Linked DNA regions of Ruegeria pomeroyi DSS-3. The protein of the gene in region 3 binds, or shares a complex with, the protein of the main gene of each other region. Links are inferred from orthologs where the notes say so. Each region holds a gene or a part of one and is shown on either strand. Other genes may lie near its edges.

Evidence for each region. The genes of interacting proteins can lie anywhere in the genome.
Region 1: the proteins of SPO_RS09620 (region 3) and eno are in contact, whole or in part, in a solved structure (PDB 2FYM), measured with the Escherichia coli proteins. The link is inferred for Ruegeria pomeroyi DSS-3 from one-to-one orthologs.
Region 2: the proteins of SPO_RS09620 (region 3) and pnp are in contact, whole or in part, in a cryo-EM structure (PDB 9QH0), measured with the Escherichia coli proteins. The link is inferred for Ruegeria pomeroyi DSS-3 from one-to-one orthologs.

The regions. Positions count from the first base shown.
Region 1 is NC_003911.12:2,623,602-2,626,736, forward strand. The notes cover bases 217-3,135. They hold eno (phosphopyruvate hydratase), read right to left. Parts: upstream 2,356-3,135; coding sequence 1,078-2,355; downstream 217-1,077. Other genes in these bases: SPO_RS12560 (haloacid dehalogenase type II), read right to left, coding at 217-884; SPO_RS12570 (DMT family transporter), read right to left, coding at 2,505-3,135. Outside these bases: SPO_RS12555 (hypothetical protein), read left to right, coding at 1-178; more of SPO_RS12560, read right to left, coding at 159-216. UniProt on the Escherichia coli protein: Catalyzes the reversible conversion of 2-phosphoglycerate (2-PG) into phosphoenolpyruvate (PEP). It is essential for the degradation of carbohydrates via glycolysis.
Region 2 is NC_003911.12:3,590,610-3,593,733, forward strand. Bases 217-3,124 are described here. They hold pnp (polyribonucleotide nucleotidyltransferase), read right to left. Parts: upstream 2,789-3,124; coding sequence 644-2,788; downstream 217-643. Other genes in these bases: SPO_RS17160 (TetR/AcrR family transcriptional regulator), read right to left, coding at 217-449; SPO_RS17170 (glyoxalase superfamily protein), read right to left, coding at 3,001-3,124. Outside these bases: more of SPO_RS17160, read right to left, coding at 1-216. UniProt on the Escherichia coli protein: Involved in mRNA degradation. Catalyzes the phosphorolysis of single-stranded polyribonucleotides processively in the 3'- to 5'-direction. Also involved, along with RNase II, in tRNA processing.
Region 3 is NC_003911.12:2,017,493-2,023,875, reverse strand. What follows is about bases 2,872-6,383. They hold SPO_RS09620 (Rne/Rng family ribonuclease), read right to left. Parts: upstream 6,054-6,383; coding sequence 3,072-6,053; downstream 2,872-3,071. Other genes in these bases: SPO_RS09625 (sulfurtransferase TusA family protein), read left to right, coding at 2,872-3,039. Outside these bases: SPO_RS09640 (cytochrome P450), read right to left, coding at 1-543; SPO_RS09635 (hypothetical protein), read right to left, coding at 540-1,772; SPO_RS09630 (cytochrome c biogenesis CcdA family protein), read right to left, coding at 1,928-2,680; more of SPO_RS09625, read left to right, coding at 2,806-2,871. UniProt on the Escherichia coli protein: Endoribonuclease that plays a central role in RNA processing and decay. Required for the maturation of 5S and 16S rRNAs and the majority of tRNAs. Also involved in the degradation of most mRNAs.

The DNA of each region.
Region 1 (3,135 bases), 610 kb from region 3 along the record:
GGGCAACGCAATCGCCGGCGCGCTGGGTGGATTGGGTGGCGGTCAGCTTCTGGGCGGCCTGATGGGCGCGGGTGGCGCTGATCTTGGCGCCCTGGCCGGCAATCTGGTCGGGGGCGGTGTCGCCGGACTGGTGGTTCAACTGGTCGTGGGGCTGATCGTCAAGCGCCTGCGCGGCTGACCCCGCCACCGGGCCCAAGTGCTGCGACCTTCTCGGCAAGGTCGATGAAATCACCCGCGATCACGTCCCAATCGCTCTGCGCGATCAGATCCCGCACCTGTCCCGGCCCATGCTCGGTTGGCCGGGGCACGAATGCGGTCCGCAGCCCCGCCGCCCGCGCCGCGATCAGATCGTCGTTATGGGCGGCCACCATCATCACCGCCTCGGGCGGCAGGCGCAGCGCCGCGCAAGAGGCTAGGTAGACCTCGGGCTGCGGCTTGTACCCGCGCGCGATATCAGCCCCCAGGATGCAGTCCCAGGGCAAGCCGGCATGGCGCGCCAGGCGGGTCATCAAGGCGATCGAGCCATTCGAACAGGGCGCGATGATCACCTCGCGCTTGAGCCGCGTCAGCCCCGCCACCACATCCGGCCAGGGATCGAGCTGTTCCCATGCCGCGTTCAGCAGCACGCGGTCGGGGATCTCGACCGCAAACGACCGCGCTACGGTGTCAAGGTTTTCCAGATGCAACTCGTCCAGCGCCACATAGCCCCGCGCGCCTTCCCGGACCCGCGCCATCGCCGGGTCGTACTGCGCGCGCCAGGCGGTCGCAAACGCCTCGGCCTCAACGCCGGGCACAGCGGCTGCAACCGCGCGCGACACGGAGCCGCGCCAGTCCACGCAGGTACCGAACACATCAAACAGACAGGCCTGGATCAAAGGTTTCATGCCCCTATCCTTGCGCCCGATCCCGAGGCTCATCAAGCCCTGACGGGCTTTCCTCGCCGATCAGCCCCTACCACTTCTTTCTGGTCGGAAATACTCCGGGGGAGCCGCCCGAAGGGTGGCGGGGGCAGCGCCCCCACCATTTTTTCGCGAAAAAATGGCCACAGAAAATCTGCGATTTTCTGGTCGCCCCGCCTCAGCCGCGCAGGATAGAACGGCCGGCATATTCGGCCACTTCGCCCAGCGCTTCCTCGATGCGGATCAGCTGGTTGTACTTGGCCAGCCGGTCCGAGCGCGCCAGCGAGCCGGTCTTGATCTGACCGCAATTGGTCGCCACCGCCAGATCGGCGATGGTGGCATCCTCGGTCTCGCCCGACCGGTGGCTCATCACATTGGTATAGCGCGCGCGATGGGCCATATCGACCGCCTTCAGCGTCTCGGTCAGCGAGCCGATCTGGTTCACCTTCACCAGCATCGAGTTGGCGCATCCCCTGGTGATCCCCTCGGCCAGGCGCGCCGGGTTGGTCACGAACAGGTCGTCGCCCACCAGCTGCACCTTGCCGCCCAGACGGTCGGTCAGCGCCTTCCAGCCGGCCCAGTCATCCTCGGCCATGCCATCCTCGATCGAGATGATCGGATAGTCGGCGACCAGAGCAGCCAGATAGTCGACATTCTCGTCGCTGGACAGGGTTTTGCCTTCTCCGGACAGCACATATTTGCCGTCCTTGAAGTATTCGGTCGCGGCGCAATCCAGCGCCAGATAGATATCCTCGCCCGGCTTGTAGCCAGCCTTTTCGATCGACTTCAGCACGAAATCCAGCGCTTCGCGGGTCGAGGCGATATTGGGCGCAAAACCGCCCTCATCCCCGATCCCCGTGCTCAGCCCGGCCGCCGACAGCTCTTTCTTCAGCGTGTGGAACACCTCGGCGCCCATGCGCACGGCGTCGCGGATGTCTTCCGCCGCCACCGGCATGATCATGAACTCCTGGATGTCGATCGGGTTGTCGGCATGCTCGCCGCCATTGATGATGTTCATCATCGGCACCGGCAGCACCCGGGCCGAAGTCCCGCCCACATAACGGTACAGCGGCTGCGCGGTGAAATCCGCCGCCGCCTTGGCCACCGCCAGCGACACGCCCAGGATGGCATTGGCGCCCAGGCGGCCCTTGTTCTCGGTCCCGTCCAGTTCGATCATCGCCGCGTCGATGGCGACCTGCTCGGTGGCGTCAAAGCCCACCAGCTCCTCGGCGATCTCGCCGTTGACCGCGGCCACCGCCTCCAGCACGCCCTTGCCCATGTAGCGGCTCTTGTCGCCATCGCGGCGCTCGACCGCCTCATAGGCGCCGGTCGAGGCGCCCGAGGGCACGGCAGCGCGGCCCATGGTGCCGTCTTCCAGAACCACGTCGACCTCGACGGTCGGATTGCCCCGGCTGTCCAGAATCTCGCGCGCGTGAATATCGATGATGGTGCTCATGAAATCGGTCCCCGACTCTGCAATTGGATTGCCGCTCTCATAGCAGCCGCGGGGCGAAAGTAAACCATGACTGCTATCGCTAACACGCGCAAAAACGCGCAGTTAGGGCTAACACATCCCTGTTTGCGCCAACAGCGTCCAGCCCGCGATCAGGCCGGCACCGCCGCCAGTTCCCGCGCCAGACGCCGTTCGCGCAGAAATGTATAAAGCCCCGAGCCGATGATCAGCGCCCCGCCCGCCAGGGTGGGCCAGTCGGGCCGTTCGCCAAAGACCAGCACTCCGGCAAGCAACGAGAACAACAGCCGCGTATAGCGGAACGGCGTCACGACCGAGGCCTCGCCCACCCGCATCGCGGTGACGATGCCGTAATAGCCCAGAACCCCGAACAGGATCGCGCCCGCATAGGGACCCCAATGGCCCGGCTCGACGGGGACCAGCGCGGTTCCCGAGACCAGCAGTATCCCGGCCCCTCCAAGGATCAACGCCAGATAAGCCTGAAACGACACCACCGCCGAGGCCACATGCGCGTCGATCCGCCGGGTGATCAGATCGCGCGCCGCCACGCTGATGACCGAGGCCACGACAAGAAGCTGCGCAGGCTGGAACCCGGCCATGCCGGGGCGGATGATCATCAGAACGCCGACAAAGCCGACCGTGATGGCGCTCCAGCGGCGCCAGCCCACCTGCTCGCCCAGAAACAGCGCCGCCCCCATCGTCACCACCAGCGGCATCGCCTGGAACACGGCCGCAACGGTGGACAGATCGACCAGCGACAGAGCG
Region 2 (3,124 bases), 1.6 Mb from region 3 along the record:
TCCAGTTCCCCCATGGTGTGTGCGGAATCGAGCTCGCGCCAGCGTTGCCAGCCGAGAACGATGATCGCTTCTTGAATCGGCACTGCATTCAAGTGACGCAGACGCGCACAGCCTAGAAAGGCGCGGCATTTCTCCAGCGTGTCCTGCCAGGGATCACCGCTGGTACCGGCGGCCCGGACGATTGCGGCGACCTTGGCGGCCTGCTGTTCATAACAGGAGGCATAGAGCGCCTCCTTGCCCGAAAAATGATGATAGAGAGCGCCTTTGGTCGCACCGGCTCTGGCGGCGATATCCGAAAGCGAGGTTTTGGCAAAACCCTGCTGTGAAAACATCCGGGCTGCCGCGTCCAGCAAAAGCTGGCGCGTCGCGGCCGCGCTTTCTTCTCTGCGGTTTTGTGTTGGCATGTTTCTGCGCCGCGCTCCTTGATTCGCATACCAAAGGTATTTCAAATACCTCTGGTATGTCAAACTCCGAAGCTGCGCCGCATCACCCTCGGCGAATTGCGGACACCCATTCGGTAGGAAACCGCAAGACCCACAGAGATCAATACCGCAGGCAAAAGACACAACCGCGATTTAGCCCAGCCCAAAAAAGAAGCCCCGGCACAGGGCCGGGGCTTCCACTAGCGCGAGAAGAATTAGGCTTATTCCGCCTCAGAGGCTTCTTTCTTCTCCGGAACGATCTCTTCGCCGGTTTCCTGATCGACAACCTTCATCGACAGGCGCACCTTGCCGCGATCGTCAAAGCCCAAGAGCTTGACCTTCACTTCCTGGCCTTCCTTCAGAACGTCCGAGGGATGGTTCAGGCGGCGGTTTTCGATCTGGGACACATGCACCAGACCGTCGCGCTTGCCAAAGAAGTTCACGAAGGCGCCGAAATCGACGATCTTCACGACCTTGCCGGTATAGACCTGACCCTCTTCGGGCTCGGCCACGATGGACCAGATCATGTCATAGGCCTTCTTGATCGAGTCGCCGTTGGGCGAGGCGATCTTGATGATGCCATCGTCGTTGATGTCGACCTTGGCGCCCGACACTTCGACGATCTCGCGGATCACCTTGCCGCCCGAACCGATCACTTCGCGGATCTTGTCGGTGGGGATCTGCATGGTCTCGATGCGCGGTGCGTGGACCGAGAAGTCGGCAGCGCCGGACAGCGCCTTGTTCATCTCGGCCAGAATGTGCATCCGGCCATCCTTGGCCTGCGACAGGGCTTTCTCCATGATCTCGGGCGTGATGCCCGCGACCTTGATGTCCATCTGCAGCGAGGTGATGCCGTTTTCGGTGCCCGCCACCTTGAAGTCCATGTCACCCAGGTGGTCTTCGTCACCCAGGATGTCGGTCAGAACCGCATAAGAGCCGTCGTCTTCCAGGATCAGGCCCATGGCCACACCGGCAACGGCGGATTTCAGCGGCACGCCCGCATCCATCATCGACAGCGACCCGCCGCAGACCGATGCCATCGAGGACGAGCCGTTGGACTCGGTGATCTCGGACACCACGCGGATGGTATAGGGGAAGTCGGTCGGCGCCGGCAGCACCGCCTGAAGCGCGCGCCAGGCCAGTTTGCCATGGCCGATTTCGCGACGGCCGGGCGACCCCACGCGGCCAACCTCGCCCACCGAATAGGGGGGGAAGTTGTAATGCAGCAGGAAGTTGGATTTGAAGTTGCCGTGCAGCGCGTCGATGAACTGTTCGTCATCGCCGGTGCCCAGCGTGGTCACGACCAGACCCTGGGTCTCGCCCCGGGTGAACAGGGCAGACCCGTGGGTCCGCGGCAGCAGGCCGGTTTCGGCCACGATCGGACGCACGGTGGTGGTGTCACGTCCGTCGATCCGCTTGCCACCCTTGACCACGTCGCCGCGCAGAATGCCGGCTTCGAGTTTCTTCAGGGCCGAGCCGAGGTTGCCGTCTGCCAGCTGTTCCTCGGTCAGCGCGGCCTTGATGGCCTCGCGCGCGGCGGCTACGGCCGCGGTGCGCTCCTGCTTGTCGGTGATCGCGAACGCGGCGCGCATCTGCTCTTCACCGGCGGCTTTGACGGCGGCGTAGAGGTCGGAGTAATCCGGCGGGGTGAAATCGAACGGTTCCTTGGCGCATTGTTCGGCAAAGGAAACGATCAGGTCGACCACCGGCTGGATCTGTGCGTGCGCAAAGGTCACGGCGCCCAGCATCTCGGCCTCGGTCAGTTCATAGGCCTCGGATTCCACCATCATCACGGCGTCCTTGGTCCCGGCAACAACCAGGTCCAGACGCTGTTCGGGGTTCAGGCGCAGGTCCTGCATGTCGTCGACGGTCGGGTTCAGGACATATTCGCCATCGACATAGCCGACGCGGCAGCCTGCGATCGGGCCCATGAAGGGCACGCCCGAGATGGTCAGCGCAGCCGAAGCGGCGATCATCGCAACGATATCGGGATCGTTGACGAGGTCGTGCGAAAGCACGGTGCACATCACCAGCACTTCGTTCTTGAAGCCCGGCACGAACAGCGGGCGGATCGGACGGTCGATCAGACGCGCGGTCAGCGTCTCTTTCTCGGTCGGGCGCGCCTCGCGCTTGAAGAAACCGCCCGGCACCTTGCCGGCGGCATAGTATTTTTCCTGATAGTGAACCGTCAGGGGAAAGAAGTCCTGGCCCGGCTTCTGCTCACGGGCAAAGGTCACGTTGGCCATCACGCGGGTCTCGCCCAGGGTGGCGACCACCGAACCGTCGGCCTGACGGGCAATCTTGCCCGATTCCAGTGTCAGCGTTTCTTCGCCCCACTGCATCGATTTCGTCGTTACATCAAACATGTGCGTATCCTAGATGGGAGCACTCCCAGGCGTATCCCGGGTCTCCCGTTTCAATGGCGGCCCCATTGCCGCCGACCCCGTTATCATTTCCTTCACGGTGCCGGGGTCGGGGCACCACGTCTCAGATTTTGCGCCCATACATGAGTTTGGGCCGGATTAAAAGCGAAATGGCGCGCGCCACGGGATGCGGCGCGCGCCTTGGTGTCAACGGCTCAGACTGGGCGCACGATCAGTTGCGGCTGACCGTCCGAGGTGCAGTGGCTCGACCGGCCATCCCAGCCGATCACCCCGCTGACCCGTTGCCGCAGCGCCGAGAAACTGTCGAACCGGACCACA
Region 3 (6,383 bases):
CAGCGGTTGCGCCCGCTGATAGGCCCGGAACCGAGTAAAGACCTGCGCTGCCACCTCATGTTCGATCGGGATCGAGAACAGGGTGCGGAAAATCACATCCGCCGCCGCGTGGCTGGTGACCTCTTCGATCTCGGTCTCCTGCCCGGCCTGTGCCGCCAGCCGGTTCACCGCCGCCTCGGACGCCGCCCACATGGCGGGAAAGGTATCGCGCAGGCGCCCGCCCTCGAATGCTGGGTCGATGATGCGTCGCTGGCGTTTCCAGGTCTCGCCATTGGTCAGAAAGACAGAATTGCCCAGCAGCGGCCGCAACCCCTCGCTGATGCGGTTGGATTTGGGAAAATCGTCGGGCCGCCCTTTCAGCACCGTGTCCACCAGATCGGGCTGGTTCACCAGGTAGGACCGGAAGAAGGGCGTGCGGAACTCGGCCATCCAGGCCCGGTACAGCCGTGCTGGCTGCGCCGACAGCAGGTCCTGGCGGAACAGTCTGAGATAGCGCCAGAGCGAGACCTTGTCCGGGCGCGCGGGGGGTTTGGGCGGGATCATGATGCGCCCATATCGGTATATTTGCTCACCGCCCGCTCGATCCGCGATTTCGACGGCGCCCGGTCGCGATAGCGCGCGGCCAGCGTCTGCGGCCCGGCAGTGATGCGGAAATAGTCGTAATCCCCCACCTGATCGAAGGCGCAGAGGTACTGGAAATGCAGCCGGAAGAAACGCCAGCGCAGCTCGGCCCAGCGGGCCGGGCTCAGCGTCTTGGTAAAGGCCGCCGACAGCACCAGCGGCCAGCGCTTGCCCGTCGCCGGGGCAACGCCGCTGACCGAAACCGGATCACACAGCGCGAAGGCGCAGCCATCGCCCGGCGCCGAGACATCGACCCAGGCCAGCTCGTCGCGGGTGCACAGGTAATGCAGATCGGCGCGCAGCCGCTGCGCCTCGGGCAGGAAGGACACCATCGGCACCACCTGCCCCAGCGTCAGAAACCCCAGCGCCGGACCATCGGCCGGCACCCGGCCTGCCCGGATCAGATCGGCCAGCACCGACACGCCCACATGCGCGCCCGAGGAATGGCCCACCACCAGCACCTCGTCCGCATCGCTGGCCAGTGCCCCGGCGATCCGCTCGGCAAAATCGCCGATCCGCGCCTCCAGCTCGGGCGGGTTGGCACCGCGCCAGCGCGCCGAATAGGCATAGTCATGCATCAGGTAATAGGCAAAGAACGTGCCGTCCTTGGAACGGAACCAGCGCAGCAGATAGACCCCCGCGCCCGCGCCCACGCCCATCCCGGCCAGTGCGGCAAGCGGCCATCCGGTCAGCCCGCCCAGCCGCCAACCCAACCAGACCAGAAAGAGCGCGGCGAACAGCTGCGCCAGCAGCATCCCCACCGGGTAAAGCGCGGCGATCACCGGACCTTTCCTCAATCGCATCAGCCGCCACAGAACGCCCGAGGCAATATAGGTCCAGGCGGTACGCGCAAGTTGCGCATAGGTGGCCGGGATCGTGTTCGACATGCTGCCGCGCACGATATCGGACCAGACCAGCACTTCTACATCCGCCGCAACCTCGGCACCGTCCTGCTCAGACCTGACATGCCAACCATAGGGGCCCTTGGTGGTCTTGGGTTTCAGCGTAACCGAATAGCCCGAGATCCGCGCCTGCTCGGCGCTTTCCTTGCGATAAAGCTCGCGGTAGCGGCGGGGATGAATCGGGTCATAGCCGGGGATATAGAACACCCGGCGCCGGCGGACCTGACCTGCGGATGGGACACTGCTCATGGCTCGACCTCTTTGGTCGCAGCCTAGCGCATCACTGGGGCAAGATTAAGCCCAAGCGGTGACAATCCTGCTGCTTCTTTCTGGTTGCAGATACTCTCGGGGGGCGGCGGGCCAACGGCCCGACGGCGGGGGGGCAGACAGCCCCCCGGCCCCGCTCAGCCCAGTTCCGCCAGCGCCGGGAAGGCCTCGAGCAGCCACCAGCTGAACTGGGTGAACAGGCCAGTGACCAGCATGATGCCGACAAACAGCAACAGCCCGCCCATCACCTTTTCGATCAGGCCCATATGCGGCTTGATCCGGTTCATCAGCGCCATCGAGCGGCTGAGGAACATGGCCGCAAGCAGGAAGGGAACCCCCAGACCCGCCGCATAGACACCCAACAAAAGCGTGCCGCGCGCCACCGAGGCCTCGGACGCCGCCAGCGACAGGATCGCACCCAGCTGCGGCCCGATACAGGGCGTCCAGCCAAAGGCAAAGGCCAGCCCCAGCACATAGGCGCCAAACACCGATCCCCCGGCATCGCCGGTCTGCATCCGGGCCTCGCGATCCAGCAGCGGAATGCGAAAGACGCTCAGAAAGTGCAGGCCGAATACGATGACCACCACGCCCGACACCTTGGCAAACAGTTCCTGATTGGACAGCACAAAGGCGCCAAAGGCCGAGGCGGTAAAGCCCAGGAGCAGAAAGACGGTCGACAGACCCAGCACAAAGAACAGTGCCGCCAGCGTCGCCTTGCGCCGGGCGGCGGCCTGATCCTGGATCTCGCCCAGGGTGACCCCGCTCATATAGGCCAGATAGGGCGGCACGATGGGCAGCACACAGGGGCTGAGAAAGCTGACGATCCCACCAAGGAGCGCCACGAACATGGCGGGCAAAAGCCCCGCGTCGATGATTTCTAATTCGAACATGACCTGCACATAGGTGATCGCGCGGGCAAGGTCACGAGGCCATGCGGTCACATCCTCGTGGCCGTGTTGTAGCAATGTCGCGCCCGGCGCTGGACAGGCGCGCGGCCCGGGCGTATCTGCGGGGCATGACCGACGATTTCGAGACCCTCGACGCGCTGGGGCTGCTGTGTCCCCTGCCCGTGCTCAAGGCCCGCAAAAGGCTGAAATCCATGGCGCCCGGCGCGGTGCTGCGGCTATTGGCCGACGATCCGGCAGCAGTGGTGGACGTGCCCCATTTCTGCGCCGAGGCCGGCCATGCGCTGATTGGCCAGGACGAGGCGCCGGACCACCAGATATACCTGATCCGCAAGGCGGATTGAAAAAGGCGGGTCCTGGGACCCGCCTTTTTTGTTTATTGACCCAGCGACCACCAGCCGCGCCGTTTCGGCTTCGGCGGGCCATCGGGTTCCGCCTCGGCCTCGGCAACCGCCATCTCGGGCGCTGCCGGCTCTGCCTGAGCCACTTCCGGTTCAGGCGCCGCTTCCGGCTCTGCCGGGGCCGCTATGGCATCCTCGGCGGGCTGCGCCGCCTCGTCCACAACCGTCTCGGCCACTGCCTCGGGCGCTGTTGCCTCGACGGCGGTTGCAGGCTCGGCTTCGACGCTTTCCGCTGCCGGGGCCTCGGCCGCTACGCTTGCCTCGGCAGCCTCGGCGGGCGCCTCGGCCTTTTTGCTGCGGCTGCGCGGTTTGCGCGGCTTGGGCGTTTTCTTGACCGGCGCGGCCTCAGCCTCGGCATCCGCCTCGGCCGGGGTTTCGCCAGCGTCGCCCTCAACGGCAGGGACATCCGCGCTTGCCATCGCGTCGGCAGGCGCCTCGGCAGCCGCTTCGGCCTTGACCGGTTTCTTGCGCGTGCGGGTGCGCTTTCTCGGGGTCTTGGCCGGAGCTTCAGCTTCAGCCTCAGCCTCAGCCACGGCTTCAACCTCGGCTTCGCCGCCCTCGGCCGCTGCGGGTTCCGCCTCGGCCTCGGTCACGGCTGCGTCTTCGGCTGCCTCGGGCGCGGCATCCGCCGCATCCTCGGCCGCCTCGTCACCGATCTCGCCACTGTCGCCGTCGGCCGTGCTGTCCTCGCCACCATTGCCGCCGTTCTTGCGCCGACGCCGCCGACGCCGTTTCCGCTTGGGCTTGCCGTCGCCGTCCCCTTCGCCAGCGGTCTCGCCGCGGGGTTCGGTCCGGACCTCTTCGGCCTCGTCCTCTTCCTCGAAGGCCTCGTCGGCGTCGATCTGGTCCATCAGCCGCGAGTCCACCGAAACCACCGGCGCCTGCACCTGAGGCACCGAGCGGGTGGCGGTCTTGAACTTCTCAAGGCTGAAATCGGGGCTGACCAGATGCGCATCGCCCTCGATGCGCACGCTCAGACCATAGCGCGCCTCGATCTGCGCGATATGTTCGCGTTTCTGGTTCATCAGGTAGTTGGCGATGCCCACCGGGCAGCGCACCAGCACCTCGCGCGAGCGGCGGCGGGTGCCTTCCTCCTCGATCTGGCGCAGGATGCTCAGCGCCATGTTGTCGTCCGAGCGGATAAGGCCGGTGCCGTGGCACGAGGGGCACGGCTGGGTGGTGGCCTCGATCATGCCGGGGCGCAGGCGCTGACGCGACATTTCCATCAGGCCAAAGCCCGAGATCCGGCCCACCTGGATGCGGGCACGGTCGGTCTTCAGCTTGTCCTTCATCCGTTTCTCGACGGCGGCATTGTTCTTGCGCTCGTCCATGTCGATGAAGTCGATCACGATCAGACCGGCCAGGTCGCGCAGGCGCAGCTGGCGGGCCACCTCTTCGGCGGCCTCGAGATTGGTCTTGAGCGCGGTTTCCTCGATCGAGCCTTCCTTGGTGGCCCGGCCTGAGTTCACGTCGATGGCCACCAGTGCCTCGGTCACGCCGATCACGATGTAACCACCGGATTTCAACTGCACCGTCGGGTTGAACATCGAGTTCAGATAGCTTTCCACCTGGAAGCGCGCGAACAGCGGCAGCTGATCCTCATACCGCTGCACGTTCTTGGCGTGGCTCGGCATGATCATCTTCATGAAGTCCTTGGCGATGCGGTAACCGCCTTCGCCCTCGACCAGAACCTCGTCGATGTCGCGATTATAGAGGTCGCGGATCGAGCGTTTGATCAGGTCGCCTTCCTCATAGATCTTGGCCGGCGCGATGGATTTCAGCGTCAGTTCGCGGATCTGCTCCCACATGCGCTGGAGGTATTCATAGTCGCGCTTGATCTCGGCCTTGGTGCGCTTGGCGCCCGCCGTGCGCACGATCAGGCCCGCGCCCTGGGGCACGTCCATCTCGGCGGCGATCTCTTTGAGTTTCTTGCGGTCGACCGCATTGGTGATCTTGCGGCTGATGCCGCCACCGCGCGCGGTGTTGGGCATCAGGACGCAATAGCGGCCCGCGAGGCTGAGATAGGTGGTCAGCGCCGCGCCCTTGTTGCCGCGCTCTTCCTTCACGACCTGCACCAGCATCACCTGGCGCACCTTGACCACTTCCTGGATCTTGTACTTGCGCGCACGCGGCTTGCGGGCCGGGCGCAGATCCTCGGCATCGTCCTCTTCGGCGATGGATTCGATGCTGTCATCCTTGGAGGCGGCATCGGCCTTGCCGCGCCGGGGGCGCGGGGCGTCTTCGCCGTCATCCTCATCCTCGTCATCGGCCTCGTCGGCGCGATCCTCGGTGTTGTCCTGCGCGGTTTCACCGTCAGTTTCGGTCGTGTCGGTGTCCTCGGCCGCATCAGCAGCCTCATCCGCCGCCTGATCCGCCGTCTGATCCACCGTCTCATCGGCGCCGTCCTCGGGCTCTTCCACTGGCGTCTCGGCGACGCGCTCCATCGGCGAGCTGCCTTCGATCAGGTCGATATCGTCGCGATCATCGCCCTCGTCGAGGTCGATCGTCTCCATGCCGCTGATCTCGGTCTCGCTCACATCCATGGTCTCGACCGGATCGGAGGAGCGCAGGCTTTCGGCCTTGCTGCGCGAGCGGCTGCGGCTGCGCTTGGGTTTGGAGCGGGATTTACCGCCTTCCTCATCCTCGTCGCGCGCCTTCTGCGCCTCGGCATAGGCGCGCTCTTCCTCCATCAGCGCCTGACGGTCGGCGACGGGGATCTGGTAGTAGTCGGGATGAATTTCCGAGAAGGCGAGGAACCCGTGACGGTTGCCGCCGTAATCGACAAATGCCGCCTGGAGCGAGGGTTCGACCCGGGTGACCTTTGCCAGATAGATATTGCCAGCTAGCTGGCGTTTGTTTTCGGACTCAAAATCGAATTCCTCGACCTTGTTGCCGTCGACCACCACGACGCGGGTTTCCTCCGCGTGGGTGGCATCAATGAGCATCTTCTTTGCCATGTTTCCTTGGTGCACCGCGCAATGCGCAACCTCCCGGGCGGCAGAACCGTCCTAAGGGGGTCACGATTTGGCGGGTGTCTTGTCAGGGCGATTGGAGACGCCGCGCGGCAGAGATCGGCGTTTTGCCCCTCTGCTCGTCCACTCGAAAGTTGCGCGCGCGTCATCGCGGTTCTTCTCCGACAGGCCGGGCGTGTCCCGGGCCTGCCCATTTATTCCTGTCCCCCGGCAAGCGGGCGAAGGCATTACATTGCCCCGGTCAGGGGGCCAATCGGTCTGCTTTGTCTCCGGGATCTGTGCCAGCGGGGGCAGAGCAGCGAAACTCTAAAGGGT